DNA from 4 places in the Streptomyces sp. NPDC047117 genome. Region 3 is predicted to be linked to each of the others. Evidence: riboswitches for the same ligand, from Rfam matches in the RefSeq annotation. Region 3 holds a riboswitch; each other region holds the start of a gene.

Region 1 (7,166 bases), on a different contig from region 3:
GCCCGGTACGCCACTGATGCCGATCCGCCGGGCCCGCCCGCTGTGCGGCAGGAGTTCCGTCAGCAACTCCTGCGCCAGGGCACGGTGTTGGGGTCGGGTGGACTCGACCAGGGTGATGGCGCGGGCGACGATCGCCCGCTTGCCGTCGAGGACGCCCTTGACGTACGTGTCGAGATCGATGGCCATGGACTCACCGGCTCACAGATCGCCGTGGCCGAGGGCGGCCGCGAGCCGTGTCACCAGGTCGTACGCCGCGTCGGGAATCACCGTGCCGGGCGGGAACACCGCCGCCGCTCCCATCTCCAGCAGCGTCGACACGTCCTGCGGCGGGATCACTCCGCCGACGACGATCATGATGTCGTCGCGGCCCTCCTCGGCGAGCGCTTCGCGGAGCGCGGGAACGAGGGTGAGGTGGCCTGCGGCCAGGGAGGACACCCCGACGATGTGCACGTCCGCCTCGACGGCCTGGCGGGCCACCTCGGCCGGAGTCTGGAACAGCGGGCCGACGTCCACGTCGAAGCCGAGGTCGGCGAAGGCCGTGGCGATGACCTTCTGGCCGCGGTCGTGGCCGTCCTGGCCCATCTTGGCCACCAGGATGCGCGGCCGGCGGCCCTCGTCGTCGGCGAAGGTGTCCACCAGGGCCCGGGTGCGCTCCACGTTCGGGGACTCGCCTGCTTCGTTGCGGTACACACCGGAGATCGTACGGATCTGGCCCGCGTGCCGTCCGTACACCTTCTCCAGGGCGTCACTGATCTCGCCGACGGTCGCCTTCGCGCGGGCCGCGTTCACCGCGAGTTCCAGCAGGTTGCCCTCACCGCCGGCGGCACGGGTGAGTGCGTCCAGTGCGTCCTGGCAGGCCCGCTCGTCGCGCTCCGCGCGCAGCCGCCGCAGCTTCTCGATCTGCTGGGTGCGTACCGAGGAGTTGTCGACCTTGAGGACCTCGATCTCCTCGTCGCTGTCGACGCGGTACTTGTTCACACCGATCACCGGCTGGCGGCCGGAGTCGATGCGGGCCTGGGTGCGGGCCGCGGCCTCCTCGACGCGCAGCTTGGGGATGCCCGCGTCGATGGCCTGCGCCATGCCGCCCGCCTGCTCGACCTCCTGGATGTGCTGCCAGGCGCGGCGCGCCAGGTCGTACGTCAGCTTCTCGACGTACGCGCTGCCGCCCCACGGGTCGATCACACGCGTCGTACCGGACTCCTGCTGGATCAGCAGCTGAGTGTTGCGGGCGATGCGGGCCGAGAAGTCGGTGGGCAGCGCGAGCGCCTCGTCGAGCGCGTTGGTGTGCAGCGACTGGGTATGGCCCTGGGTGGCGGCCATGGCCTCCACGCAGGTGCGCGTGACGTTGTTGAAGACGTCCTGGGCGGTGAGCGACCAGCCGGAGGTCTGGGAGTGGGTGCGCAGCGAGAGGGACTTGGTGTTCTTCGGGTCGAACTGCTTGACCAGCTTGGCCCACAGCAGGCGGGCCGCGCGCAGCTTGGCGATCTCCATGAAGAAGTTCATGCCGATCGCCCAGAAGAAGGAGAGCCGGGGGGCGAAGGCGTCCACGTCCAGGCCCGCCTCCCGGCCGGCCCGGATGTACTCCACGCCGTCGGCGAGGGTGTAGGCCAGCTCCAGGTCGGCCGTCGCGCCGGCCTCCTGGATGTGGTAGCCGGAGATGGAGATGGAGTTGTAGCGGGGCATCCGCTGCGAGGTGTACGCGAAGATGTCGGAGATGATCCGCATCGAGGGCTTGGGCGGATAGATGTAGGTGTTGCGAACCATGAACTCCTTGAGGATGTCGTTCTGAATGGTCCCCGCCAGCTTCTCCGGCGGTACGCCCTGCTCCTCGGCGGCGACGATGTACAGCGCGAGGACCGGCAGCACCGCACCGTTCATCGTCATCGACACCGTCATCTTGTCCAGCGGGATGCCGTCGAAGAGCTGGCGCATGTCGTAGATGGAGTCGATGGCCACGCCCGCCATGCCGACGTCACCGGTCACCCGCGGGTGGTCGCTGTCGTAGCCGCGGTGTGTGGGCAGGTCGAAGGCGACCGACAGGCCCTTCTGACCGGCCGCCAGGTTCCGCCGGTAGAAGGCGTTGGACTCCTCGGCCGTGGAGAAACCCGCGTACTGGCGGATGGTCCAGGGCTGGTTGACGTACATCGTCGGGTACGGGCCGCGCAGGTACGGCGCGGTGCCGGGGAAGGTGGCCAGGAAGTCCAGGCCCTCCAGGTCCTGCCCGGTGTAGAGCGGCTTCACCGGGATGCCTTCCGGCGTTTCCCAGAGCCGGTCGTCGCCGTCGGCGGCCTTCTTGAAGGCCGCGCGCCATTCGTCGGTGGCCGCGCTGCCGGTGGTGGGTGTCCCCAGGTCGATCGCGGAGAAGTCGGGGATGGACATCAGGACACTCCCATGCGGTCGAGCGTGGCGGAGAGCACGGCAACGGCGTCGCCGCCGGCGGACACGTAGGTGTCGATGCCCGCGTACGTGCCGGGGCGGCCGGCGAGGAACACGTGCTGTGCGCCCGCTTCCCGGAGCGACTGTGCGGCGGCCTCGGCCTGCTCCTCGTACAGCGTGTCGCTGGAGCACAGGCACACTTCCCGGGCTCCGCTCTCCTCGAAGGTGCCTTCGGTGACGGGCTCGATGCCGCCCGCCTGGAAGAGGTTGGCGGCGAAGGTGAGCCGGGCGGTGTGCGCTGCGGCCGGGCCGAGCGCGGCGAGGAAGACGCGGGGCCGTGTGCCGGTGGCGGCGAGGTGGGCGTCGGAGCGGGCCCGCAGCGCCTCGTACGCCTCGTCCCGCCGTACCCGGGGCAGGCCCCCGGTCGGCGGCTCGGGCGCGGGTTCGCGGACGACCGGCTTCTCCGCCAGGTGCGGGAACTCGCTGACCCCGGTGAGGGGTTCGCGTCGCGCGGCGAGCTTGGCGGACCGCTGTGACCAGGACTCGGCCAGCCGCTCGCCGACCATGCCGGAGCGCAGTGCCGCCGCCTGCCCGCCGGACCGCTCGATCTCCTGGAAGAAGTCCCAGGCCGCGTGCGCGAGCTCGTCCGTGAGCCGTTCCACGTACCAGGAGCCGCCCGCCGGGTCGATCACCCGGGCAAGGTGCGATTCCTCGATGAGGATGGTGGAGGTGTTGCGGGCGATACGGCGCGCGAACGCGTCCGGCAGCCCGAGCGCGTGGTCGAAGGGCAGTACGGTCACGGCGTCGGCGCCCGCCACCCCTGCGGCCAGTGTGGCCACCGTGGCGCGCAGCATGTTCACCCACGGGTCGCGGCGCGTCATCATCACCGGCGAGGTCACCACGTGCTGGAGCTGCGCGCCCGCCTGTGGTGCTCCGCACGCCTCGGCCACCCGGGCCCACAGCCGGCGTGCCGCGCGCAGCTTGGCGACGGTCAGGAACTGGTCGGCGGTCGCGGCGTACCGGAACTCCAGCTGCGCGCACGCCTCTTCGGTGCTCAGTCCGGCGTCGGTCAGCTCGCGGAGGTAGGCGACGCCCGTCGCCAGGGAGCAGCCCAATTCCTGGGCCGCGGATCCGCCTGCCTCGTGGTACGGCAGGGCGTCCACGGTCAGCGCCCGTATCCCGGGGTACCGCGCGGCGCACGAGCGGGCCAGTTCGGTCACGGGGGCGATGTCGTACGAGCGTCCGGTGCGGGCCTCGTGGCCCAGCGGGTCGCCGCCCAGGTTGCCGCGAGCGGCGTCGGAGGCGACGCCACGCTCCTCGTACAGCCGCAGCAGCTCCCGCGCGGCCGGTGCGACCTCGTCGCCCGCGTCCAGGACGACGGGAGCCAGGTCGAGGTACACGCCGTCGAGGGCGCGGCCCAACGAGGCGACGGGAATGCCGGACCCGCCGACGGCCAGCCACAGGGAGGTGACGCCGTTTTCCAGGTCGGCCAGGACGGCGTCGCCGTCCGCGACCGTGTGGCGCTGGCGTACGTCCCAGCCGCCGGCCGTGTTGCCCTCGGCCCGGCCGCCGCGCACGAAGGGCGCGAAGCCGGGCAGGCCGGAGTCGGGCGCGTGGTCGCGCGCGGTGTAGAGGGGACGGGTGCGAAGCCCGTCCTCCAGCGCGGTGGACAGGGCGTACTCCGCCTCGGCGCCAGAGACTTCCTTGCCCGACTTGCGCAGCACACCCGCTACCAGGTGCTGCCACTGCTCATGTGTCGCGTCAGGGAACTCGGCCGCCAGGGAAAGCCCGTCGTCAGGCAGGACCGTCATGCTCGGATGTTAGGCCACGTTAACAATGGAGCGGCAGAGGGCATGGTTGTGACCTTGTTCTCTTCCGCTGGGTGGCATGAACCGCCGCCCTGCCGGGGTAGGGGACCGGGCCCCCGTTGAGAAGCGGCGGATGGGCCGGCGGGGGTGGAATTACTAGGACGTCCAACTATATAGTCGCCGTCAAGGCCCGCGGTGCAGGGAAGCCGGTGCGATTCCGGCGCGGTCCCGCCACTGTGACCGGGGAGTACGCCGCCGAGCAGCACGCCACTGACGAGAGACGTCGGGAAGGCGGACGGCGCACGCTGATCCGGGAGTCAGGATACCGGCCGCGGGATGTTCCGTGTTGTCCACGAGGATGGAGCTGACACGCATGGCATCGGTGCGCGTTCACGATACCGGCGGTCCCACCCGGCCGACCGTGATTCACCGAGGAACCCCACCGCACGCGGCCGCCACGGCCTGACGGTCCCTCCGCCATACGCGATCTCGCGCGCCCCCGCACACGTACGTCACCGCGTCCGTGTGCGACGGCACCGCGCGCCATCCCGGATCACCTGACGAGAGCAGGCACCCATGATCCGCGCAACCGACCGCGCCTCCGTGCGCGAGCTGACCCACTACGTCGGCGGCAAGCACACCCCGGGAACCTCGGGGTCCTACGGCGACGTGTACGACGCCAACACCGGCGAGGTCCAGGCCCGTGTGCCCCTCGCGAGCAGGACCGAGACCGAAGCGGCGATCGCCGATGCCGCACTGGCACAGCGGGAGTGGGGCGACTGGAACCCCCAGCGCCGCGCCCGTGTCCTCATGCGGTTCCTCCAACTGGTCGAGCAGGAGAAGGACGAGCTGGCCAGGCTGCTGTCCTCCGAACACGGCAAGACGGTCGCCGACGCCCACGGTGACATTCAACGTGGTCTGGAGGTGGTGGAGTTCGCGGCAGGCATTCCCCACCTGGCGAAGGGCGAATTCACCGACAACGCCGGCACCGGCATCGACGTCCACTCGCTCCGCGCGCCCCTCGGAGTGGTCGCCGGCATCACCCCCTTCAACTTCCCGGCGATGATTCCTCTCTGGAAGGCCGCACCGGCCCTGGCCTGCGGCAACGCCTTCATCCTCAAGCCTTCCGAGCGGGATCCCTCCGTCCCGCTGCGCCTCGCCGAACTCTTCCTGGAGGCCGGCCTGCCACCCGGCGTCCTCAACGTCGTCAACGGCGGCCGGGAAACCGTCGACACCCTCCTCGAAGACCCCCGCGTCGCCGCCCTCGGCTTCGTCGGCTCCACACCCGTCGCCGCGCACGTCTATGCCACCGCCGCCGCCCACGGGAAGCGCGCCCAGTGCTTCGGCGGCGCCAAGAACCACCTGATCGTGATGCCGGACGCCGACCTCGACCATGCCGTGGACGCACTGATCGGCGCCGGATACGGCTCCGCCGGTGAGCGCTGCATGGCCATCTCCGTCGCCGTCCCCGTGGGGGAGGAGACCGCCGACGCATTGGTCGCCCGCCTCAAGGAACGCATCGCCGGGCTCCGCATCGGCCGCAGCGACGACCCCGACTCCGACTTCGGACCGCTCGTCGGCAGGGACGCCGTCGACCGGGTCCGTTCGTACGTCGATCTCGGTGTCGAGGAAGGCGCCGAACTGGTAGTGGATGGGCGGGACTTCACCCTCCCCGGGCACGAGAACGGCTTCTTCGCCGGGGCTTCCCTGTTCGACCGGGTCACCCCTGCCATGCGCATCTACCAGGAGGAGATCTTCGGCCCCGTCCTGACCGTCGTCCGCGCCGCCGACTACGAGGAGGCCCTGCGCCTGCCCAGCGAGCACGAGTACGGCAACGGCGTGGTCATCTTCACCCGCGACGGCGACACAGCGCGCGACTTCACCCGGCGCGTCGACACCGGCATGGTCGGCGTCAATGTACCCATCCCGGTGCCCGTCGCGTACCACACCTTCGGCGGCTGGAAGCGGTCCGGCTTCGGCGACCTCAACCAGCACGGCCCCGACGCCATCCGCTTCTACACCCGTACCAAGACGGTCACCTCGCGCTGGCCCGCCGGCCTCCGGGAAGGCGCCGGCTTCACGATCCCGACGATGGGCTGACCCGCCATGACCAGCACTCTGCTCACCGAGGACCAGCAGGCCCTCGTCGAGACCACCCTCGACTTCACCCAGGACCACCTCGCCCCGCACGCCCTCGAATGGGACCGCGACAAGCACTTCCCCGTCGATGTCCTCCGCAAGGCCGCCGGGCTCGGCCTCGGCGGTGTCTACGTCCGCGAGCGGTCCGGCGGCTCCGGCCTCAGCCGCGCCGACGGCGTCCTCGTCTTCGAAGCCCTGGCCTCCGGCTGCCCGTCCGTCGCCGGTTACCTGTCCATCCACAACATGGTCGCCTGGATGATCGACCACTACGGTGACGCCGCGCAGCGCGAGCGATGGCTGCCGCGCCTCTGCGCCATGGACGACCTGGCCGGCTACTGCCTGACCGAACCGGGCGCCGGCTCGGACGCCGCGGCCCTCACCACCCGGGCCGTGCGGGACGGGGAAAGCTGGCTGCTCAGCGGGGTCAAACAGTTCATCTCGGGGGCAGGCGCCGCCCAGCTGTACGTGGTGATGGCCCGCACCGGCGGCGACGGTGCCGACGGGGTCTCCGCGTTCGTCGTCGACAAGGACGACCCCGGCGTCTCCTTCGGCCCCAACGAGCGGAAGATGGGCTGGAACGCCCAGCCCACCCGCCAGGTCGTCCTGGACGCCGTCCGGCTGCCCGCCGACCGCCTCCTGGGCGGCGAGGGCCAGGGCTTCCGCATCGCCATGAACGGCCTCAACGGCGGGCGCCTGGGCATCGCCGCCTGCTCCCTCGGCGGCGCCCGCAGCGCCCTCAACGCCGCCCTCGCCCACCTCGCCGACCGCGAGGCGTTCGGGCAGCGGCTCCTCGACGCACCGGCGCTGCGCTTCCGCCTCGCCGACATGGCGACCGAGCTCACC
Region 2 (7,166 bases), on a different contig from region 3:
AACATCGACACCGCGCCGAGCACGAAGCCGAAGCCCGGCCCGAGCACCCGCCCCGACAGCACCATCAGGAAGAACATCGGCTCGATGCCCGCCGTGCCCGCGCCGAGCGGCCGCAGCGCGGCGCCCGCCGCCGCGAGCACGCCGAGCATGGCGATGGCCTTGGCGTCCAGGCCGACGTCCGCGATGGTCGCCACGACGACCGCGAGCAGCAGCGGGAGCAGCGCGGCGAAGAGCCAGGGCGCGTCCTTGGAGTGCGCGAGGCCGGACGCGGAGTCCGCCAGCAGCGGCCAGCCGAAGGCCATGATGCCGACGGCGGAGACGAGGACGAGGGCGGCCACCGACCGGGGGCCGAGGTGGATCGCCCGGACCTGCCGCTGCGCGGCGCCGGCGGCCCGTGCCGTTTCCGTGGCCCGGCTCATGCCGTGCGCTCCAGTGCGGCCAGGGCGTGGGTGACCTGGGGGACGGTGAGCCAGGGCAGCGGGGCGAGGACCTTGGAGACCTGCGGCGCGAAGGACGGGGAGGAGACCACGACCTCGGCGGTCGGGCCGTCCGCGACGACCTCGCCGTCGGCGAGGATGACGACGCGGTGGGCGAGTTCCGCGGCGAGTTCCACGTCGTGGGTGGCGAGGACGATGGCGTGGCCTTCGGCGGCGAGGTCGCGCAACACGGTCACCAGCCGGGCCTTGGCCGCGTAGTCCAGGCCGCGGGTCGGCTCGTCCAGCAGGAGCAGCGGCGGCCGGGCGGTGAGGATCACCGCGAGTGCCAGGGCGAGGCGCTGGCCTTCGGAGAGGTCGCGGGGGTGGGTGTCGTCGGGGACGTCGGGAAGCAGCCGGGTGACCAGGGCGCGGCAGCTGCCGGGGGCAGCGCCCGCGTCGGCGTCCGCGGCCGCGCACTCGGCGGCGACGGTGTCCGCGTACAGCAGGTCGCGCGGCTCCTGCGGCACCAGGCCGACCTGGCGGAGCAGCTCGCGCGGGCCGGTGCGGTGCGGCACGGCGCCGCCCACCCGGACCGATCCGGCGGCCGGCTCGTGCAGGCCGACCAGGGTGTTCAGCAGTGTCGACTTGCCCGCGCCGTTGCGGCCCATCAGGGCGACGGTCTCGCCGGGGCGTACGGCCAGGTCGACGCGGTGCAGCGCGTCGATGCGGCCGCGGCGTACGGACAGCCCGGCGGCCTCGGCGACCGGCGCCGCGGCGGACGGCACGGGCGGTGCGCCGGCCGCCGCGCCCGGGGACGCCGGGGACTGCCCGGCCAGCCGCTCGCGGAGCGCGCCGGCCTTGCGGCGGGCGTCCCGTACGGTCAGCGGCAGCGGTGACCAGCCGGCGGCCCGGCCGAGGGCGACGACCGGCGGGTGGACCGGGGAGACCGCCATGATGTCGGCGGGCTCGCCGATGACCGGCGCGGCCCCGGGCGCGGGCAGCAGGATGACCTGGTCGGCGTACTGGACGACGCGTTCCAGGCGGTGTTCGGCGAGCAGGACGGTGGTGCCGAGGTCGTGGACCAGCCGCTGGAGCACGGCCAGTACCTCTTCGGCGGCGGCCGGGTCCAGGGCCGAGGTCGGCTCGTCCAGGACCAGCACCTTGGGGTGGGTGGTGAGGACGGAGCCGATGGCGACGCGCTGCTGCTGGCCGCCGGAGAGGGTGGTGATGGCGCGGTCGCGGAGGTCGGCGAGGCCGAGGAGGTCGAGGGTCTCCTCGACGCGGCGGCGCATCACGTCGGGGGCGAGGCCGAGCGACTCCATGCCGTACGCCAGCTCGTCCTCGACGGTGTCGGTGACGAAGTGGGACAGCGGGTCCTGGCCCACCGTGCCGACCACGTCGGCCAGTTCGCGGGGCCGGTGGGTGCGGGTGTCGCGGCCGTCGACGGTGACCCGGCCGTGCAGCGTGCCGCCGGTGAAGTGCGGTACGAGGCCGGAGACGGCGTTCAGTACCGTCGACTTGCCGACGCCGGACGGGCCGACCAGTAGGCAGAGCTCGCCCTCGGGGACGGTCAGGTCGATCCCCTGGACGGCGGGCGTGCCGGCGTCCCCGTAGGTGACCGACACCTGCTCGAACCGGATCACGTCGTCCTCTCCTTCGCGTTCTGCACGTTCTCCGTCGCGCTGTCCGGGTGCGGCGCCACGCTGTCCGGGCGCGCCTCCACGCTCTCCGGGCGCGGCCCCGCCTGCTTCGTGCGCCGTTCGGCGGGCGGGCCGGGGGAACCCGCCGGTACCGGTGCGGCGAACGCCGGTACCAGCCCCACCAGGACCGACAGCGCGGGCCAGAGCGGGAGTGCCGGTGCGGTCAGGGGCACGGCCGGCGGGTGCAGGGCCGTGGGCGCGTAGGAGTTCGCCCAGATCATCAGCGCGGCCACCGCCACGCCGGAGCCCGCGACCAGCCAGGCGCGCGGACCCCAGCGGTCGGGCCGGTAGCGGGTGCGGACCGAGCGGCGGCCGCCGAGCCACAGCCCGGCGAGCGCGGCGGCGAGCCCCGCGGCCAGCACCGGCAGCCCGTATCCGGCGCCCTGGGCCGCGAGCAGCCCGTACGTACCGGCGCAGATGCCGAGGAGGCCGCCGAGGGTGAGTGCCGTGGTGGTGTGCCGGACGGCGCGCGGCACCTGTGCGGTACGGCCGTACCCGCGGGCGTCCATCGCCGCCGCGAGCGCCACCGAACGCTCCAGCGCGCCTTCCAGTACCGGCAGGCCGACCTGGAGCAGCGCCTTGAAGCCGCGGTCGGAGCGGCCGCGGAGCCGGCGCGCGGCACGCAGTCGCTGGACATCGGCGACCAGGTTCGGGGCGAAGGTCATGGCCACGACGACGGCGACGCCCGCTTCGTAGAGCGCGCCGGGCAGGGACTTGAGGAGCCGGGCCGGGTTGGCGAGCGCGTTGGCGGCGCCCACGCAGATCAGCAGCGTGGCCAGCTTCAGCCCGTCGTACAGCGCGAAGACCATGCCCTCGGCGGTGACCCGGCCGCCGATCCGCACGCCCCGCGCCCAGTCGGGCAGCGGCACTTCGGGGAGCGTGACCAGGGTGTGCGTACCGGGGACGGGCGAGCCGAGCACGAAGGCGAAGACCAGCCGGACGGCGAGCACGACGAGGCCGAGCTTGACGAAGGCGCCGTAGGAGCGGGCCCACGGCGCGTCGGTGCGGCGGGCCGCCACCACGTACCCGGCGACGCCGACGAGCAGCCCGAGGAGGAGCGGGTTGGTGGTGCGGGACGCGGCCGTCGCCAGGCCCAGCGCCCACAGCCACCACGCGCCGGCGTGCAGCGTGCGCCCCCGGGTGGCGAGGGGAGCGCGCAGCCGGCCGGGCGCCGTCATCCGCGCCGACGCCGGGCCTGCCACACCGCGGCGGCGCCGAGCACGGCGACCGCGGCGATGCCGCCGATCAGGCCGGCGGACGGCCCGCCGGCGCCGCTGTCCCCGTCGGACGCGCCGGCATCGGGCGCCGCGGAGCCGGTGGCCTCCTTGGAGGACCCGCCCGCCTGCTCGGCGCAGCCCTTCTCCGGGAAGCCGGAGATCGCGCACAGCAGCGCACTGGAGTCGTACCGCAGCGGTGCGGCGACCGCGGCGAGGGCCTCACCGGCGCTCGCGTCCTCGGGGACCCGCGCGCACTTCTCGCGGGCGGCGGGCGGCGTCTCGCCCTTGGGGGCGTCCGCCGCCGTGCCGAAGTCGACGACGACGGCGACGCGCTTGCGGCCGTCGGCCGCCTTCGTGCCGCCGCAGACCGCGTCGAAGTCGGCCGCCGCGCGCGGAGTCGCGGCGCGCGCGGAGTCGGCGCTGACGGTGAAGCGGAAGCCGACCGCGCCGCCGTCCTCGGGGCGGGCGGTCGAGGGCCCTTCGGTGGCGTACGACCAGGTGCTCTTGCCGCGCGCCGGCGCGTCCGCCGTCCAGAAGGACCAGTAGCGGTACTCGTCGGCGTGCGCGGGGCCGGCGGCCAGGCCCGTGGCCGTACCGGCCAGGACCAGGGCGCCGGCGCCGCGTGCGATCCGGGCGGCGTGCCTCACAGCTGGTTCTGCTTCCGGCGGCCGCTCAGCAGGAAGCCGATGCCCGCGCCCACCGCGAGGCCGACGAGCACGACCCACCACACGGAGATGCCGCCCTCGTCCTTCTGCTCGGCCTCCTGGCCCTGCGCGTGCTGCTGCGCCGCCGGCTTCGGCCCGGTCGCGTTGAGCTTCGCCACGAGGTCCGTGCCCCCGAAGGCGCGCGGGTCGGCACCGGTGGCGTGCGCGGCGAGGATCAGCTGTGCGTAGGCGGCCGGGCCGCTCTGCTTCGCCCAGGCGGCGGAGTGGCCGCGGAGCCACTCCAGCGGCTGCTTCGCGTCGTCGGGCCGGCCGGCGGCCGCGAGCGCGACCACGGCGTCGGCGGTGTTGCCGACGTCCGGCTGGTCCTCGGCGCCGGGCATGGCGGACATCAGGTGGTGGCCGTGCGCGGCCATGGCGGAGACGAGGTGATCGGCGCCGCCGCTCGCGGCACCCTGCGCGTCCTCGGCCGCTTCCTCGCAGGACGTCTTCTTCGCGGCGTCCCCACCGGGCTCGACGACGAAGCCCTTGCCCATGGCCCCGGTCACCGCGGCCGCCGTCGCGTCGTCGTTGGCCGCGAGCTTCCCGTCCTTGGCCTGGAACGCGAACGCGCCGCGGTCCGCCCTCTTGACGTCGCAGCCGAGGCGGAAGGCGAGCAGCGCGTCGTACGGCGACTTGCCGTCCTTCTTCGGCAGCGCCGCCTCCTTCGTACCCGTGGCGGTCAGCGCGCCGATCACGACGGAGGTGGAGTTGGCGTCGCTGTCGGCACCGGCCGCCGAGCCCCAGCCGCCGTCGTCGTTCTGCGCGGACTTCAGCCAGGAGACGCCCTTGCGGACCGCGTCGGAGTGCCCGCCGACGGCGGCCAGCGCCTGGACGGCGGCGGACGTCTGGTTGGTGTCCCGCAGGGTCTTCGCGTCGCAGTCCTGATGGGGGTCCCCGCTGTTCGAGCGGAGCCGAGAACTTGGGGGAGGGTCGGCGCGGTACGCGGTGAACGCGCCGTCGGCGCACTGCTGCCCCACGAGCCAGTCCACTGCCTCGTCCGCCGGGCGCACGCCCGTGGCGTCCTGGGCCAGCAGCGCCAGCGACTGCCGCCAGACGCCGTCGTACTTGGGGTCCGTGCTGCCGTACAGGCCCTTCGGGAGCTTCGGGGAAGCGCCGGGCGCGGGGGAGTCGGCGAACGCGGCGGGGGCAGCGGCCGCGCACAGCACGGCGGCGGCCAGGGCCGCGGCGCAGCGGCGCACCGGGGCGGCGAGGGAGCGGGCCGTGATGGCCATGGGGTCGGTGCCTCTCGGTCGGTTCGCGGGGTGCGCGAGGTGGGGCTCACACAGCCGTGGGGGACACGCAGCCGCACTCCGCCGCACCACGTCCGCGACTCGCGCGCGGCGCGGTGGCACCGGGCTCAGCTCCGTATACCTCGACGGTGCCGCGCGCCGGGCGGCCGCTGAAGGGCGGCCGGCGGCACGCGGGAGCCTTGGGTGTGCCCCGCCGGGTGTTCCGGCTCGCTCCGGCGCGCGGGTGCGCACCAGGGCTCACGGCTGCGGGTCAGCGCCGGTTTTCCACCGGCTTCCCCCGGTCGGGCACGAATGAACTTGTCGCAACACTTTAACCGGCGGGTAGCGGCCGGCTCCCGGCACGTACGGGATGCGTACGGCCGCCCGTACGCCCTCGCGTCCGGACGGCCGGTGCCTCACACCGCCCGGTACGTCACCGGGTCCGAGCCCGGCACCGGCTCCGCCAGCCCCCGCTTCACCAGGCGCCGCAGATGGGCCTCGGCCTCGGAGAGGGCGATGGTGCGCGAGGCGTACGGGATCCGCTCCCAGGGGCGGTTCCACTCCATGGCCTCGGCGAGCTGCCAGGGGGTACGCGGCGTGGCGAGCAGCGCGCGCAGGCCGCCGAGCCGCTCCTCGTGGTGGGTGAGCAGCTCCGCGACCCGCTCCGCCGCGCCGGTGAAGGCGTGCTGGTGCGCGGGCAGCACCTCGGCGGCGCCGAGCCGGCCGATCCGCTCCAGGGAGTCGAGGTAGTCGCCAAGGGGATCAGTGACGGTGACGTCGTCCGGGTCCTCGTACAGGCCGACGTGCGGGGTGATGCCGGGCAGCAGGTGGTCGCCGGAGAAGAGGCGCCCGTTCCCGGGGTGCGCCGCCGGATGTGCCTCCTCCAGGTGCAGGCAGACATGGCCCGGGGTGTGCCCCGGCGTCCAGACGGCCCGCAGCCGCCGCCCCGCGAGGTCCAGCAGCTCGCCGGGGACGATCTCGCGGTCCGGGAGCGCGGGCCGATTCTCGGGGAGCGCGCGGGTGCGCCCCTTGGCGCGGGCCGCGTACAGGGGCGCGAGGTGTTCCTCGGGCGCGCCCGCCGCGGCGAGCTTGTCGATGAGGTACGCCAGCCAGCTGCCCGGTTCGGCCTCGCGGGTGCGCCGGACGACCGCGGCGTCGGCGGCGTGCATCGCGATCCAGGCGCCGGAAGCCTCCCTGACCCGCGCCGACAGGCCGTGGTGGTCGGGGTGGTGGTGGGTGATGAGCACGCCGTGCAGGTCGGTGACGGCGGTGCCGCAGGCGGCGAGCCCGGCGGCGAGCGCGTCCCAGGAGTCCGGGTCGTCCCAGCCGGTGTCGATGAGCACCGGACCGCGGTCCGTCTCCAGCAGGTGCACGAGGGTGTGCCCCAGCGGGTTGTCCGGTATGGGCACGGCGATGCTCCACACCCCGCCCCGGTGGTCGATCACGTGCGGCATGCCATCGCCCCTCTCGGCCCGCACGCCGTCGCGTGCATTGCCCACTATAACTAGAACTGGTATCAGTTCTGATGCTGCGTCAGATCAGTTTTCCGGTGACGCGACAGGTAACGGCGGCCCGCAGGAGGCGGAATCGATGACTGGATCGATGACTGGCCCGATCGAGCACGGACAGCTCTACATAGGTGGTGAGCTGGTCGATCCGGCCGGCCGGGACACCATCGAGGTCGTCTCCCCGCACACCGAGCAGGTCATCGGCCGGGTGCCGCACGCCTCCCGGGAGGACGTGGACCGGGCCGTCACGGCCGCGCGCGCGTCCTTCGACTCGGGAGTGTGGGCCCACACCCCGCTCGAGGAACGGATCGCGGTCGTCACGCGGATCAAGGACGCGTTCGCCGTGCGCAGCGAGGAGTTCGCGCGGCTCATCAGCGCGCAGAACGGCACCC
Region 3 (7,166 bases):
ACGGCATCTGCGCGAGCACGCCGTCGATGATCCGGATGAGGTTGGCCTGCGAGGCCGAGAGCCGGCTGATGTTGCCACTGCCGGTGAGGCCGGTCTCGATGTCGATGTCGATGCCGTCGAAGTTGTACTTCTTCAGGATCGGCACGATGGTCGCGACGAACCGGTCGGCGACGGCGGTGGAGTTGAGGTCGATGCCGGCCGTGGCACCGCCGATGGACATCAGGAGCGTGGCGCCGTTCGCCTTCGCCTGGCACATCTCGGCGGGCGTGGCGACCTTCACCGTGGCGTCCATGCCGTCCTCCCAGAGGACGGTGCCGTCCGAACGGATCACCGGGAACGCCGCGTTGATGACGTTGTAGCCGTGCGCACCGATGCGGGAGTCGGTGATCGGGATCCAGCCGAGCCCCGGGTGGACGCCGTTCGTTGCGCCGTCCCAGTTTTCCCAGTAGCCCTGGAGCACCTTGCCCGTGGGCCGGGACTTCACCGCGCAGGTGTCGGCCTGCGGCGCGGCGGGTGCGGCGGCGGCCGGCAGCTGTGCGGCACACACCAGCGCCAGCCCGGCACCCAGCAGACGGAGAGCCTTACCGATCACGTCGTGTCCTCTCTCGCCATGGCGCGCGGAGATCCGAGTCGTCATGGCCGGGATGACCGGATGAGTGGGCACACCGTAGATTGGTCCAGACCTAGGGTCAATAGGTCTGGACCACTTGAGGATCGAGGGGATGCCGACCGGTTCGTGAGCCGGCTAGTCCGTGAGGATGTCGGTGAGGTGGGCTTCGACCGGCTCGTCGGCGTCGTCGAGTTCCCAGAACAGGGTGAGGATCAGTCCGAGGGGGCCGGTTCCCCGGCCTCCCTTTGCCCGGGGGGGGCGGCTACGGCGGGGTGTCGATGAGGCCGGGAGAAGTCCCAGGTGCCCTCCGGCGCTCCGGTCCCCCGGCACCACCGGGCGAACTCCCGGGACCGGGCTTCCAGCCAGGACGGCAGGTCAGGATGCTGCTCGCCGCCGGCGGGAGCCTGGTGTGGTGGATGCGCCGCCGTAGGACGGCGGGGCCGGCGGAGTAGCACCCTCACCGGCTGAGCATGTCGGCCCCGGTCCGGCATCCAGCGGGGCCGGGGCCGATTGCCGTCAGGGGCGCTTTGCTGTCAGTGGCGGGGCGGGTTGGCGCGCGGGGTGAGGGTGGCGTGGGGCAGGGCCGGGGCGGGGAGGCGCTTCCCGTCGTAGCCGTCGACGGTTCCGAAACGGTCGGAGGCGCGCTCCCACTCCTCCCGCGCCCGGACGATGTCGTCGTGGCTGCGGCCGATGAAGTTCCACCACATGACGATCTCCTCCTCGAACGGGGCTCCGCCGAGCAGGACCGCGCGGGCGGCGTCGTCCGAATCGTTCACCAGCGTCAGGGTGTCGTGTCCGGTGGGGAGGTGGCCCAGTTCGGACGGGCGGAGCGGGGCGCCGGCCATGCGGATGTCCCCGCGGTCGACGAGGAGGCCGTGCTCGAAGGCCGGGTCGAGGGCGAGGGTGACCGTGGCGCGAGGTGCGAGGGTGAGCTCCGCGCCGAGCAGCGGGGTGAACGTCCGTACCGGGGAGGTGGTGCCGGCGAGCGTGCCCAGGAACACCCGGATCTCGGCCCCGCCGACGTGGACGGGTGTGGGGACGTGGTGCTGGAAGTCCCGCTCGGCGTCGCGGTGCGCATCGGGCAGCGCCACCCACAGCTGCACGCCGTGCAGGACGGTGGTGCGCGCGGTGGAGACCTCCGAGTGGCTGATCCCGTGCCCGCCCGTCATGAGATTCAGCTCGCCGGGCCGTACGAAGGCGTGGCTGCCCAGGCTGTCTCGGTGCTCGATCTCCCCGCTGAAAAGCCAGCTCACCGTCTGGAGCCCGGTGTGCGGATGCGGGGCGACATGCATGCCGCCGGACTCGCCGACGTCGTCGGGACCGTAGTGGTCGGCGAAGCACCAGGCGCCGATCGTCGTCCGGGTCCGCTGCGGCAGCGTGCGGCGTACGGTCATCGACCGGGGGCCGCCCAGCGGGACGTCACGCGGGGCGAGGACCTCGACGTTGCTCATGACGCGTCGCCTCCCTGCGACTGAAGGGCTCCGCCGCCCGGTTCTTCGAGGGGCTCCACCTGGACGACGCGGATGCCGCGGTCGGTGAAGGGGGTGACCTGGTCGCGGGGCGCCGTGCGGTGGGTGACCAGGGTCCGGCCCGCCATCGCGCCGCCGTAGGTCCGGGCGAGGCGGCCGTCGGCCGTGAGCCGGGCCTGGGATGCGGTGGGCGGCATCTGGTGTCCTTACCGGTTCGTCGGTTCAGCGGGCGGCGGCCGTCTCGGCGGCCGGCCGCAGCGCCTCGATCATGCTACCGGCCTCGGCCCTGCCGGTACCGGCGGTGTCGAAGGCGGTGCCGTGGTCCACGGAGGTGCGGATCACCGGCAGGCCGATGGCGAGGTCTGGCGGCTCCGCCATACCGGCGTACCGCGGCGTTTCCGTACAAGTCCGTGGATGACCGTGGCGCTGGTCGTCAGCAGCGTCGCCATCCTGTGCGTCGGCGTCCACGGAGTCCTGGAGACGGTGGGCGTGGTCACGGCCGGGTGCGCGGCATGGCCGTGCTTGCCAGCACCGACGGCCTGGCACTACTGTCGCCACGCCTTGGTAACGGGAAATCCGGTGTGATGCCGGTGCGGCCCTCGCCACTGTGATCGGGAAGTCCGGCTCCGGCCCTCGCGGGCAGCCACTGGGTCCTTGTGACCCGGGAAGGCGGAGCACGGGCGGTGTTACCCGTCAGCCAGGAGACCGGCCTCGGCACGTCAACCATCCACGAGGTGCTGGAGAGGGTCTGCTGAGCCATGCACATTGCCGAGGGTTTTCTGCCACCGGCGCACGCGGTCGCCTGGGGCGTCGCGTCGGCGCCGTTCGTCGTCCACGGAGTCCGGTCACTCACCCGTGAGGTCAGGGAGCACCCCGAGTCCACCCTGCTCCTCGGTGCTTCGGGCGCCTTCACGTTCGTCCTGTCCGCGCTGAAACTGCCGTCGGTGACGGGAAGTTGCTCGCATCCCACGGGTACCGGCCTCGGCGCCATCCTGTTCCGCCCGCCGATCATGGCGGTGCTCGGCACCATCACGCTGCTCTTCCAGGCGCTGCTGCTGGCGCACGGCGGCCTGACCACGCTCGGCGCCAACGCCTTCTCGATGGCGATCGTCGGGCCGTGGGCGGGGTACGGCGTCTACCGGCTGCTGCGCCGGTACGGCGTGCCGCTGATGGTCACCGTGTTCTTCGGCGCGTTCGTCGCCGACCTGTCCACCTACTGCGTCACCAGCGTGCAGCTGGCGCTGGCCTTCCCCGACCCGGGCAGCGGCTTCCTCGGCGCGCTGGGCAAGTTCGGCTCCATCTTCGCCGTCACGCAGATCCCGCTCGCCATCAGCGAGGGGCTCCTGACCGTCCTCGTGATGCGGCTTCTGGTGCAGTCCAGCAAGGGCGAACTGACCCGGCTGGGCGTGCTCCTGAGCGGCGGGCGGAAGCAGTCCGACGCGACCGCGGAGGCGGCCCGGTGAAGCGCCACACGAAGATCAACGCACTGCTGCTGCTCGCCGTGGTCGCACTCGCCGTCCTGCCGCTGGCCCTCGGCCTCGGCGACCACAAGAAGGAACCGTTCACGGGCTCCGACTCAGAGGCGGAGACCGCGATCACCAAGATCGAGCCGGACTACGAGCCGTGGTTCTCCCCGCTCTACGAACCGCCGTCCGGGGAGATCGAGTCGGCGCTGTTCGCCCTCCAGGCCGCCCTCGGTGCCGGCGTGCTCGCGTACTACTTCGGGCTGCGCCGCGGCCGCCGGCAGGGCGAGGAGCGGGCGCGGGCACGTCAGGACGACGGGCACGCGCCGGACGGCGCCGGGAAATCGACCGCCGAAGGGGCCTGAGCCCACGTGCTGCCGATCGACGCGGCGGCGCACAGCAGTCGCTGGCGCCGCCGCCACCCCGTGGACAAGGCCGTGCTCGGGCTGGGGCTCACCGTCCTGGCGATCTCCCTGCCGCCCTGGCCGGGCGCCGCGCTCGTCCTGCTGACGGCGCTCGCGGTGCTGCTCGGCCCGGCGGGCGTGCCCGGCCGCCGGCTGTGGCGCGCGTACCGGGTGCCGCTGGGCTTCTGCGTCACCGGCGCGCTGCCGCTGCTCGTACAGGTGGGCGGCGCGGACGGCTTCGTGTCGCCGGCCGAGGGCGGCGCGGTCCGGGCCGCTGAGCTGCTGCTGCGTACCTCGGCCGCCTCCCTCGGCGTGCTGCTGTTCGCCTTCACCACCCCGATGTCGGACCTGCTGCCGCGGCTGGTGCGGGCCGGGGTGCCGGCGCCCGTCGTGGACGTCGCGCTGGTCACGTACCGGATGAGCTTCCTGCTGCTCGACTCCGTACGGCGGATCCGCGAGGCGCAGGCCGCGCGGCTGGGGCACACCACGCGGGCGGCCGCCTGGCGTTCGCTCGGCGGGCTTGCCGCCACCGCCTTCGTGCGCGCCTTCGACCGGGCGGCGCGGCTCCAGACCGGGCTCGCCGGGCGCGGGTACGACGGCACGCTGCGCGTTCTGGTGCCCGAGGCGCGGATCTCCGCGCGCTTCACGGCCGCGAGCGTGGCGCTGCTGGTCGCGCTGGCCGTCCTCACCCTCGTTCTGGAAAGGCCCCTGTCATGAGCGACTCCCCCGCCCTGCTCACGCTGCGGGGCGCGTCCTTCGCGTACGAGGACGGGCCCACCGTCCTGCGCGACCTCGACTTCGACGTGCCCGAGGGGCGCGCGCTGGCCTTGCTGGGGCGCAACGGCAGCGGCAAGACGACGCTGATGCGGCTGCTCAGCGGCGGGCTCGCGCCGCGCACCGGGCAGCTGGCGGTGGGCGGGGAGCCGGTGCGGTACGACCGCAAGGGGCTGACCCGGCTGCGGACCACCGTGCAGCTGGTGGTGCAGGATCCGGACGACCAGCTGTTCGCCGCCTCGGTCGCCCAGGACGTGTCCTTCGGCCCGCTGAACCTCGGCCTGACCGACGCGGAGGTGCGGGCCCGCGTCGAGGAGGCGCTGGCCGCGCTGGACATCACCGCGCTCGCCGACCGCCCCACCCACCTGCTGTCGTACGGGCAGCGCAAGCGGACCGCGATCGCCGGCGCTGTCGCCATGCGGCCGAGAGTGCTGATCCTCGACGAGCCGACCGCCGGGCTGGACCCGGACGGCCAGGAACGGCTGCTCGTCACCCTCGACGGGCTGCGTGCGGGCGGCACCACGGTGGTGATGGCGACGCACGACGTGGACCTCGCGCTGCGCTGGTCCGACGACGCCGCGCTGCTCACCCCGCAGGGCGTGCACACCGGCCCGACCGCCGCGACGCTGGCCCGCACGGACCTCCTCCACGACGCCGGGCTGCGGCTGCCGTGGGGCGTCGCGGTGACCGGGCTGCTCCGCGCCCACGGGCTGCTGCCGGACGCGGCACCGGGCCCCCGCACCCCGGAGGAGCTGGCGGCGCGTACCCCCGCGGTGCCCGCCGACGGCTGACGCGCCCCGGGCGCACCACTGTGACAAGCGGATCCCCCTTGGCACCCCTCCACACCCCTTGACACCTCTCCTCCGCGGGCTCATAGTTCTCGCCGCTCAGCGCAACGGCGTTGCGCTGAGCGCACCGACCGGCGGCAAGAGAGCCGGTCCCGGGAAGAGAGGTGCGGACACATGGCCGATGCGGGCTCCGAGGAGACGGCTCCTCGCAGTACTCCGGCGGCGGGCGGCATTCTGCAGAGCGCCGACCGCGCTCTGGTCGCGCTGCTCACCTTCTCCGAACGGCGCCCCGAGTGGGGCGTGAGCGAGCTCGCCCGCCACCACGGCTGGGACAAGGCCGTGGCACAGCGGCTGCTCACCACCCTCATGGCCCGCGGCTTCCTCGTCTGCGACCCCGCCACCCGCCGCTACCGTCTCGGGCCCTCGGTGTCCCGGCTGGCCCGGGTCGGTGAGCACAGCGGCGTCCTGCCGTCACTGGTGCGCCCGACCCTCGCGCAGCTGCTCCGGGAGACCGGCGAGAGCGTCGTACTGAACGTCCCGAACGGCAGCGGCTACCGCTGCGCCGCCGCCGTGGACGGCACCGGCCCCATCCGCTACACCGCGATCGTGGGCGCCCTCATACCGGGCCACGCCGGGGCCTCCGGACACGCGATCTTCGCCCACTACCCCGAGGCGGAGATCCGGCAGATCTTCGGAGCCACCCCGCTCCAGCGCTTCAACGACAACACCATCACCGACTTCGACGCACTCCTGGAGTGCTACGCCGAGGTCCGCAGGACCGGCCACAGCATCAGCCACGGCCAGTACGACGAGGCCGTCGCGGCCATCGCCGCGCCCGTCTTCCAGGCCGGCACCGTTGCCGCGTCCCTGACGGTCATCGGCCCCGCCCACCGCATCACCCGCGCCACCGACCGCATCGTCGACCTGGTCGTCGCCGGCGCCGCCGAGGCCACCGCCGCCTTCGGCCCCTGACGCGGAGCCCGGCGAGCGGACCCGTACGCACGCCGTCGCCCTCGCGCTCCCCGCTCCCCCTCCCCCCCCACGCGCCCATCCGCCCACTCGCGTGCGCCGGCACGCTGCTCCGCCCTGCCCGCAAAAGGGGTGTCCCATGTCGCACCACGCCTCGGCCACGGCCGAATCCGCCCCGGACCCATCGGAGTCCCCCGGCGGCCCGGCCGCCCACCCACGGGTCCGCGAACCGCTCGTCCTCGCCGTACTCGTCGTGCTGTCCGTCGTCGGTGCCGTGATCGGCGCCGACCTCGTCGCCAAGCTCGGCATCTCCGCCAACACCTCGGTCGTCGGCGCGCTGATCGCCATGCTGATCGGCCGCGTCCCGCTGGCCGGGCTGCGCCGTATGCGCTCCGTCCACCGGCAGAACCTCGCCCAGAGCGCGATCTCCGCCGCCACCTTCGCCTCGGCCAACGCCCTGCTGACGTCCATCGCCGTGCCGTACGTCTTCGGGCGCCGGGACCTGGTCTGGCCGATGCTCGCCGGCGCGTTCATCGGGCTGCTCATCGACACGTGGGTGCTGTACCGCTCCTTCGGGTCGCGGCTGCTGCCCGCGACCGCCGCCTGGCCGCCGGGCACCGCGGCCGCCGAGACGATCAAGGCGGGCGACCGGGGCGGCAAGCGGGCGCTCGTGCTCGGCGCGGGCACGC
Region 4 (7,166 bases), on a different contig from region 3:
CGAAGGAGACCGAGCCCTCCACGGCGACCTGGTACGCCGAAGCGCGCCGCTCGAAGAAGTTGGTCAGCTCCTGGACGTTCTGCAGCTCCATGAAGGAGAACGGATTCTCCGAGCCGTACACCGGCGCGAAGCCGAGGCGCTGGAGCCGCTGGTCCGCGACGCACTGGAGGTACTCGCGCATCGACTCGGTGTTCATACCCGGCAGGCCGTCCCCGCACAGGTCGCGGCCGAACTGCAGCTCCGCGTCCACCGCCTCCTTGAGCATGTCGGTGACCTGCTGCTCCAGCTCCGCGTCGAACAGGTCGGGCTCCTCCTCGCGGACGGTGTCCACCACGGAGAAGGCGAAGTTCATGTGCATGGTCTCGTCACGGAACACCCAGTTGGTGCCCGTGGCCAGGCCGTGCAGCAGACCGCGCGACCGGAACCAGTACACGTACGCGAACGCGCCGTAGAAGAACAGCCCCTCGATGCACGCCGCGAAGCAGATCAGGTTCAGCAGGAAGCGGCGCCGATCGGCCTTCGTCTCCAGCCGGTCGATGGACTCGACCGAGTCCATCCACTTGAAGCAGAACTCCGCCTTCTCCCGGATGGAGGGGATGTTCTCCACCGCGGCGAACGCGGCGGCGCGGTCGTCCGGGTCGGGCAGGTAGGTGTCCAGCAGCGTCAGATAGAACTGGACGTGCACGGCCTCCTCGAAGAGCTGACGGCTCAAGTACAGCCGCGCCTCGGGGGAGTTGATGTGCTTGTAGAGCGTCAGCACGAGGTTGTTCGCCACGATCGAGTCGCCGGTCGCGAAGAAGGCGACCAGCCGGCCGATCATGTGCTGCTCACCCGGGGAGAGCTTGGCGAGGTCGGCCACGTCGGAGTGGAGGTCGACCTCCTCCACGGTCCAGGTGTTCTTGATCGCGTCACGGTAGCGGTCGTAGAAGTCCGGGTACCGCATGGGCCGCAGGGTCAGCTCGAAGCCCGGGTCGAGGAGGTTCTTCACGCCGGTCGTGGTGGTGTGGCTGGCCGCGGCGTTCGTCTCGGTGGTCATTACTGGCAGGCCTCGCAGGACTCGGGGTTTTCCAGGGAGCAGGCGATCGCCTCGGGGTCGCTCGCCTGCTGGGGGACGGGAGCGGTGGCGGTGGCAGCCGCGGCGCGCGCCGACTGCGCGATCCGGGTGGCCGGACGCGACCGCAGGTAGTACGTGGTCTTGATGCCGCGCTTCCAGGCGTACGCGTACATCGAGCTGAGCTTGCCGATGGTCGGCGCCGCCATGAAGAGGTTCAGGGACTGGCTCTGGTCCAGGTACGGCGTGCGGTCGGCGGCCATGTCGATCAGCGCACGCTGCGGGACCTCCCAGGCGGTGCGGTACAGCGCGCGGATCTCCTCGGGGACCCACGGCACGTCCTGCACCGAGCCGTTGCCCTCGCGCAGCGCCTCACGGGTCCGCGCGTCCCAGCTGCCCGCCTTCTTCAGATCCTCCACCAGGTACGCGTTGACCTGCAGGAACTCCCCGCTCAGCGTCTCGCGCTTGAAGAGGTTGGAGACCTGCGGCTCGATGCACTCGTACACGCCCGCGATCGACGCGATGGTCGCGGTCGGCGCGATGGCCAGCAGGAGCGAGTTCCGCATGCCGGTCGCGGCGATGCGGTCGCGCAGCGCCGCCCAGCGGTCCGCCCAGCGCGGCTCGGCGTTCGGGTAGTGGTCCGGGTGCAGCACACCGCGCGCCGTACGCGTCGCCGACCAGTTCGGGTGCGGCCCGTGCCGCTCCGCGAGGTCGGCGGACGCCTCGTACGCCGCGAGCATGATCCGCTCGGAGATCCGGGTGGACAGCTCACGCGCCTCCGGCGAGTCGAACGGCAGCCGCAGCCGGAAGAAGACGTCCTGCAGCCCCATCAGGCCCAGGCCCACCGGACGCCAGCGCGAGTTCGACGCACCGGCCTGCTCGGTCGGATAGAAGTTGATGTCCACGACACGGTCGAGGAAGGTCACCGCCGTACGGACCGTGGTGTCCAGCTTCGCCCAGTCCATCTCGCCGTCGGCGCCCAGGTGCGCCGCCAGGTTCACGGACCCGAGGTTGCACACGGCCGTCTCGCCGTCGTCCGTGACCTCCAGGATCTCCGTGCACAGGTTCGAGGAGTGCACGACCCGGCCCGGCTCCGCCGTCTGGTTCGCGGTCCGGTTCGCGGCGTCCTTGAAGGTCATCCAGCCATTGCCGGTCTGCGCGAGAGTGCGCATCATCCGGGAGTACAGCACCCGGGCCGGCACCGCCTTGACGGCCTTGCCCTCGGCCTCGGCCCTGCGGTACGCGGCGTCGAACTCCGCGCCGTACAGATCCACCAGCTCCGGCACGTCCACGGGCGAGAACAGGGACCAGTCCGCGTCCGCCTCGACCCGGCGCATGAACTCGTCCGGGATCCAGTGCGCGATGTTCAGATTGTGCGTACGCCGCGCCTCCTCACCGGTGTTGTCCCGCAGCTCCAGGAACTCCTCCAGGTCCGCGTGCCAGGTCTCCAGGTACACACAGGCCGCGCCCTTGCGGCGGCCGCCCTGGTTCACCGCCGCGACCGAGGCGTCCAGCGTGCGCAGGAACGGCACGATGCCGTTGGAGTGCCCGTTGGTGCCGCGGATCAGCGAACCGCGGGCGCGCACGCGGGAGTACGACAGACCGATGCCGCCCGCGTGCTTCGAGAGGCGCGCGACCTGGTGGTACCGGTCGTAGATCGAGTCCAGCTCGTCCAGCGGCGAGTCCAGCAGATAGCAGGAGGACATCTGCGGGTGGCGGGTGCCGGAGTTGAAGAGCGTGGGGGAGGAGGGCAGGTAGGAGAGCGTGCTGGTCAGCGCGTACAGCTCGGCGACGTCCGCGAGCGCCCGCTCGGAGTGGTCCTCGGCCAGGCCGCACGCCACCCGCAGCAGGAAGTGCTGCGGCGTCTCGACGACCTTGCGGGTGAGCGGGTGCCGCAGCAGGTAGCGGGAGTACACCGTACGCAGGCCGAAGTAACCGAAACGGTCGTCGGCGCCGTCCGCGAGCGCCCGGTCGACCAGCGCGTCCAGCGCGGCCGCGTGTGCGGTGACGAACTCGGCCGTGGAGTCGGCGATCAGCCCCTCGCGGTGACCGGTGGCGACCGAAGCGGCGAAGCCCGTCGCGCCCTGGCTCGCGGCCTCCTCGGCGATCGCGGCCGTCAGCAGCCGCGCGGCCAGCTTGGAGTACTGCGGCTCGTCGCCGATCAGCCCCGCCGCGGCCTCCATCGCCAGCTCCCGCAGCTCCGCCTCGTCCGAACCGGCGTGCCGGCCGCGCAGCGCGGCCGCCGCGACCTTGCCCGGGTCGGTGGCCGGCAGGTCGGCGGTGAGGTCGGTCAGGGTGCGCAGCAGGGCCGTACCGGGAGCGTCATCGGGCCGCTCGGCCACCGTCCGAGGGGCCTGCGCCTCCTGTGCCGCTTGCGCCTCTTGTGCTGACTCCGCTGGCGCGATGGTCACCTTGTGCTCTCCTCACTCGGCTGGGGCCGGGGAAGAGCGGAGGAGGCGTACGGGCAGCCGCGCCGGACACCATGCCGGGCACGCGGACACACCACGCAGCGTCCACCGGCCCAACCCGCGGAGCCCGGACGTCTCGACGCCCGTGCCGGAACGGCTGCGGGCGTACCGTCGGCAGGTCATCGGACTCGCGAGCGGGCGGTAAATACCCACTCCACATACCGTTGCGGGACAGTTCCGGATTCGCACCGGATTCCCCTGCGGCGACAGCGAGGACGAGCATACATCTTGTGTCGCCCCACGCGACCATCCCTATATCTTGTGTCGCTGCGCTGCTGTGCGTACCGCGATACGTACGGATGGTCACGGGCCGCCGGTGCGGGCGTCGGCTCCCGGGCGTCACATCCCGGCGTCGGATCCCCGGCGTCAGATCCTCGGCCTCAGATCCCGGGCGTACGTCAGCAGGGTGCCGAGGCCCGGCACCGGCGACCAGTCGCGCTCCGGCGTACGGGTGAACCCCAGCCGCCCGTAGAGACGGTGGGCGCCGTGCATCGCACGCTGCGTGGACAGCACCAGCCGACCGCAGCCCGGCGTCTCCCGCGCCCGGTCCAGACACGCCCGTACCAGCGCCTCGCCCACACCCCGGCCGCGCGCCTCCTTCGCCACCACCAGCATCCGGAACTCCGCCTCGCCCGGCCCGGCGATGTCCGCCCACGGCCCGCCCGCCGCCACGAACGTCACCCCGCCCAGCACCTCGCCCTCCGCCACGGCGACCAGCACCTCCGCCTCGGCCGCCCGGCGCGCCACGTCCCGCAGCACGGGCAGGTACGCGTCGTCCGCCCCGAACTCCAGCAGCCCGTCCCCGAGGTACGCCTGGGCCGTGATCTCACCCAGCCGCGCGTGCTCCGCCGCCCGTATCCCCCTGATCACGAAGTCCATGACCGTCAGTGTGCACCAGGGGTACGACAACGGGCCGCCGGTTGTCACCGGCGGCCCGTCGGCCTCACGAATGCGGGCGGATCAGTGCGCGGAGCCCGCCGTGGCCGGCGGCAGATCCACCTGGACGCCCTTGTCGCCGGCGTCCGCCGTGTAGTCCTCCGGCGAGGTCTCGTCGACCCCGGCCGGCGCCTTCGCGGCCCGCAGCACGACCGTCAGCACGACCGTGACCAGGACGTTCAGCACGAACGCGGTCAGGCCGATGTAGCCGATCTCGCCGATGCCGGGGATCTCCGCGTTCGAGCCGCCGAAGTGCTTCTGCGTCGGGCTGGCCACGCCGTACGCAGCGACCGTGCCGTACACCATGCCGACCGCCCAGCCGGCGAGCAGCGCCCAGCGGTGGAACCAGCGGGTGAACAGGCCGCCCACCAGCGCCGGCATGGTCTGCAGGATCCAGATGCCGCCCAGCAGCTGGAAGTTGATCGCCACCGTCTTGTCCATCGTCAGGACGAACGCCAGCGCGCCGACCTTCACCAGCAGCGACACCAGCTTGGCGACCTTGTGCTCCTGCGCGGGCGTGGCGCCGGGCTTGAGGAAGTCCTTGTAGATGTTGCGGGTGAACAGGTTCGCCGCGGCGATCGACATGATCGCGGCAGGCACCAGCGCGCCGATGCCGATCGCGGCGAACGCCACGCCCGTGAACCAGTCGGGGAACATGTTCTCGAACAGCTGCGGAATCGCCAGCTGCCCGTTCTGCACCTTGATCCCGGCCGCGATCGCCATGAAGCCCAGCAGCGCGAGCAGGCCCAGCATCAGCGAGTACAGCGGCAGGATCGTGGTGTTGCGGCGGATCACGTTGCGGCTCCGCGAGGACAGCGTCGCCGTGATCGAGTGCGGGTACATGAACAGCGCCAGCGCCGAACCGAGCGCCAGCGTCGCGTACGCCCACTGCGCGTTCGGCCCGCTCGCCAGCTCGCCGCGCGGCTTGCCCGTCGCCGGATTCGTCTGCGCGAAGGCGTCGCCCGCCGTGTGGAAGATGTGCTCGAAGCCGCCCAGCTTGATCGGGATGTAGATGATCGCCACCGCGATGACGAGGTAGATCAGGCCGTCCTTGACGAACGCGATCAGCGCCGGCGCGCGCAGACCGGAGGAGTAGGTGTACGCGGCCAGCACGCCGAAGGCGATCAGCAGCGGCAGGTCCTTGATGAACCAGTGCGTGCTCTCGCCGCCGCCGACGCCCATCACGTCCAGCACGGCCTGGATGCCGACGAGCTGGAGCGCGATGTACGGCATCGTGGCGAGGATGCCGGTGAGCGCGACGGCCAGCGACAGGGCCTTGGAGCCGAAGCGGCCGCGCACGAAGTCCGAGGTGGTGACGTACCCGTGCTTGTGCGACACCGACCACAGGCGGGGCAGGAAGGTGAAGATCAGGGGGTAGACGAGGATCGTGTACGGGACGGCGAAGAAGCCGGCCGCACCCGCCGCGTAGATCGCCGCGGGCACCGCCACGAAGGTGTACGCGGTGTACAGGTCACCGCCCAGCAGGAACCACGTCACCCAGGTACCGAAGCTGCGGCCGCCCAGGCCCCACTCGTCGAGGTTGTCGGACTGCTCGGCCTTGCGCCAGCGGGCGGCCAGGAAGCCCATGACCGTCACGGCGACGAAGAAGAAGATGAAGACGGCGAGCGCGATGCCGTTCACGCCACCGGCCGCGTCGGCCGCGAGGGCGTGCGGTGCAGAGGTGTGCGGTGCCGGACTGTCCGTCGCCAGGACGCTCGTTGCCAGGGCGTTCGTTGCCAGGGTCGTCACTTGGAGGCACCGCCCTTGCGGGCGCGCTGCTCACGCTGCACGAGCTTGTACGCGATCATCGTCAGCGCCGTCGAGATCAGCACCCACAGCATCTGGTACCAGTAGAAGAACGGGATGCCGATCAGGGTCGGTTCGACCTTCGCGTACGAACTCACCCAGAGCATGGCCACGAACGGAGCGAACAGGCACAGGCCGGCCACCACACGCGTGGGCGTGACGATCGGCCCGGAACGGGGTGTTTCGGCTGGCTCTGTCATATCCGCTGCTCCATCCCTGGCGATCTCCGTGTAATGGCCGGAAATCTAAGCCTCGGGAGCAGTAGGCGTCACCCACTGTCCGCATATCGGTACGGACACGGTTTGGTGCGGGGGGCGGGGTGAATGGGGGCGGATCGGGGGTGGAGTGAGGGTGGGGTGGGGCTGATGGGGGTGGGGGAGTGGGGTGGGTCGAGGCGGGGATCGGGGCGGGCGAGCACTTCGGGGGCCTCCCCCCGCCCCCTCAACCCCCGGCCCCCGGCAACACCCCCTCAGCAGCAGCGGAAGCCCGACCGGGGGTCTCCCTCCTGGGCGTCCGTGCGGCGCCGCTCGAACTCACGGCGCGTGGGCACCGGCGCGTCCGGGTCGTGCCGGCGGAGATGTCCGACGTACCGTTCGTACGCCGACTCGCCGGTCAACTCCCGTACGTACCACCGGACGCCACGGCCCCATCGCGCCACGACGGTCACCCACCGCGCCCCGCCCCGCGAGGCCCGCTCCGCCTCCGTCGCCCCCATCGCCCGCCTCCTAGGCCCTCGTCCCGTCGCCCCTGCTCCCGTCCCCACCCTCATTCCCGGCCCCGGCGCCGGCCCCCGCTGCCGCCACCAGTTCGGCCTTTTCCTCTCGTGTGGTGATCAGGCCGGCGGGGGCCACGATGCGGGAGGCGACGTACGGGGCCTCGTGCAGCGGGGCCGCGTCCGGAGTGCG

What was found. Region 3 has a riboswitch for cobalamin ahead of ABZ840_RS32585 (energy-coupling factor ABC transporter permease). Riboswitches for the same ligand answer to the same signal wherever they lie in the genome.
Region 1: another riboswitch for cobalamin. It lies ahead of ABZ840_RS06135 (CoA-acylating methylmalonate-semialdehyde dehydrogenase); the one in region 3 lies ahead of ABZ840_RS32585 (energy-coupling factor ABC transporter permease).
Region 2: another riboswitch for cobalamin. It lies ahead of ABZ840_RS10890 (prenyltransferase/squalene oxidase repeat-containing protein); the one in region 3 lies ahead of ABZ840_RS32585 (energy-coupling factor ABC transporter permease).
Region 4: another riboswitch for cobalamin. It lies ahead of ABZ840_RS28880 (ribonucleoside-diphosphate reductase subunit alpha); the one in region 3 lies ahead of ABZ840_RS32585 (energy-coupling factor ABC transporter permease).

Annotation. Positions count from the first base shown of each region.
Region 1 is NZ_JBEYUN010000003.1:33,357-40,522, forward strand. It holds gene meaB (methylmalonyl Co-A mutase-associated GTPase MeaB) at 1-186, opposite strand, end outside; gene scpA (methylmalonyl-CoA mutase) at 199-2,379, opposite strand; gene ABZ840_RS06130 (methylmalonyl-CoA mutase family protein) at 2,379-4,187, opposite strand; cobalamin riboswitch at 4,354-4,533, shown strand; gene ABZ840_RS06135 (CoA-acylating methylmalonate-semialdehyde dehydrogenase) at 4,761-6,284, shown strand; gene ABZ840_RS06140 (acyl-CoA dehydrogenase family protein) at 6,291-7,166, shown strand, end outside.
Region 2 is NZ_JBEYUN010000005.1:34,069-41,234, reverse strand. It holds gene ABZ840_RS10910 (ECF transporter S component) at 1-419, opposite strand, end outside; gene ABZ840_RS10905 (ATP-binding cassette domain-containing protein) at 416-2,059, opposite strand; gene ABZ840_RS10900 (CbiQ family ECF transporter T component) at 2,056-3,294, opposite strand; gene ABZ840_RS10895 (SCO2322 family protein) at 3,291-3,980, opposite strand; gene ABZ840_RS10890 (prenyltransferase/squalene oxidase repeat-containing protein) at 3,977-5,269, opposite strand; cobalamin riboswitch at 5,462-5,602, opposite strand; gene ABZ840_RS10885 (MBL fold metallo-hydrolase) at 5,683-6,720, opposite strand; gene ABZ840_RS10880 (aldehyde dehydrogenase) at 6,869-7,166, shown strand, end outside.
Region 3 is NZ_JBEYUN010000023.1:26,587-33,752, forward strand. It holds gene ABZ840_RS32565 (chitinase) at 1-556, opposite strand, end outside; gene ABZ840_RS32570 (pirin family protein) at 1,144-2,061, opposite strand; gene ABZ840_RS32575 (hypothetical protein) at 2,058-2,276, opposite strand; partial or broken gene ABZ840_RS32580 (4-hydroxythreonine-4-phosphate dehydrogenase PdxA) at 2,302-2,442, opposite strand; cobalamin riboswitch at 2,603-2,808, shown strand; gene ABZ840_RS32585 (energy-coupling factor ABC transporter permease) at 2,838-3,542, shown strand; gene ABZ840_RS32590 (energy-coupling factor ABC transporter substrate-binding protein) at 3,539-3,907, shown strand; gene cbiQ (cobalt ECF transporter T component CbiQ) at 3,914-4,663, shown strand; gene ABZ840_RS32600 (ATP-binding cassette domain-containing protein) at 4,660-5,511, shown strand; gene ABZ840_RS32605 (IclR family transcriptional regulator) at 5,683-6,480, shown strand; gene ABZ840_RS32610 (OPT/YSL family transporter) at 6,617-7,166, shown strand, end outside.
Region 4 is NZ_JBEYUN010000017.1:166,503-173,668, forward strand. It holds gene ABZ840_RS28875 (ribonucleotide-diphosphate reductase subunit beta) at 1-1,036, opposite strand, end outside; gene ABZ840_RS28880 (ribonucleoside-diphosphate reductase subunit alpha) at 1,036-3,393, opposite strand; cobalamin riboswitch at 3,615-3,759, opposite strand; gene ABZ840_RS28885 (GNAT family N-acetyltransferase) at 3,886-4,398, opposite strand; gene mctP (monocarboxylate uptake permease MctP) at 4,480-6,096, opposite strand; gene ABZ840_RS28895 (DUF3311 domain-containing protein) at 6,201-6,461, opposite strand; gene ABZ840_RS28900 (YbdD/YjiX family protein) at 6,731-6,976, opposite strand; gene ABZ840_RS28905 (carbon starvation CstA family protein) at 6,987-7,166, opposite strand, start outside.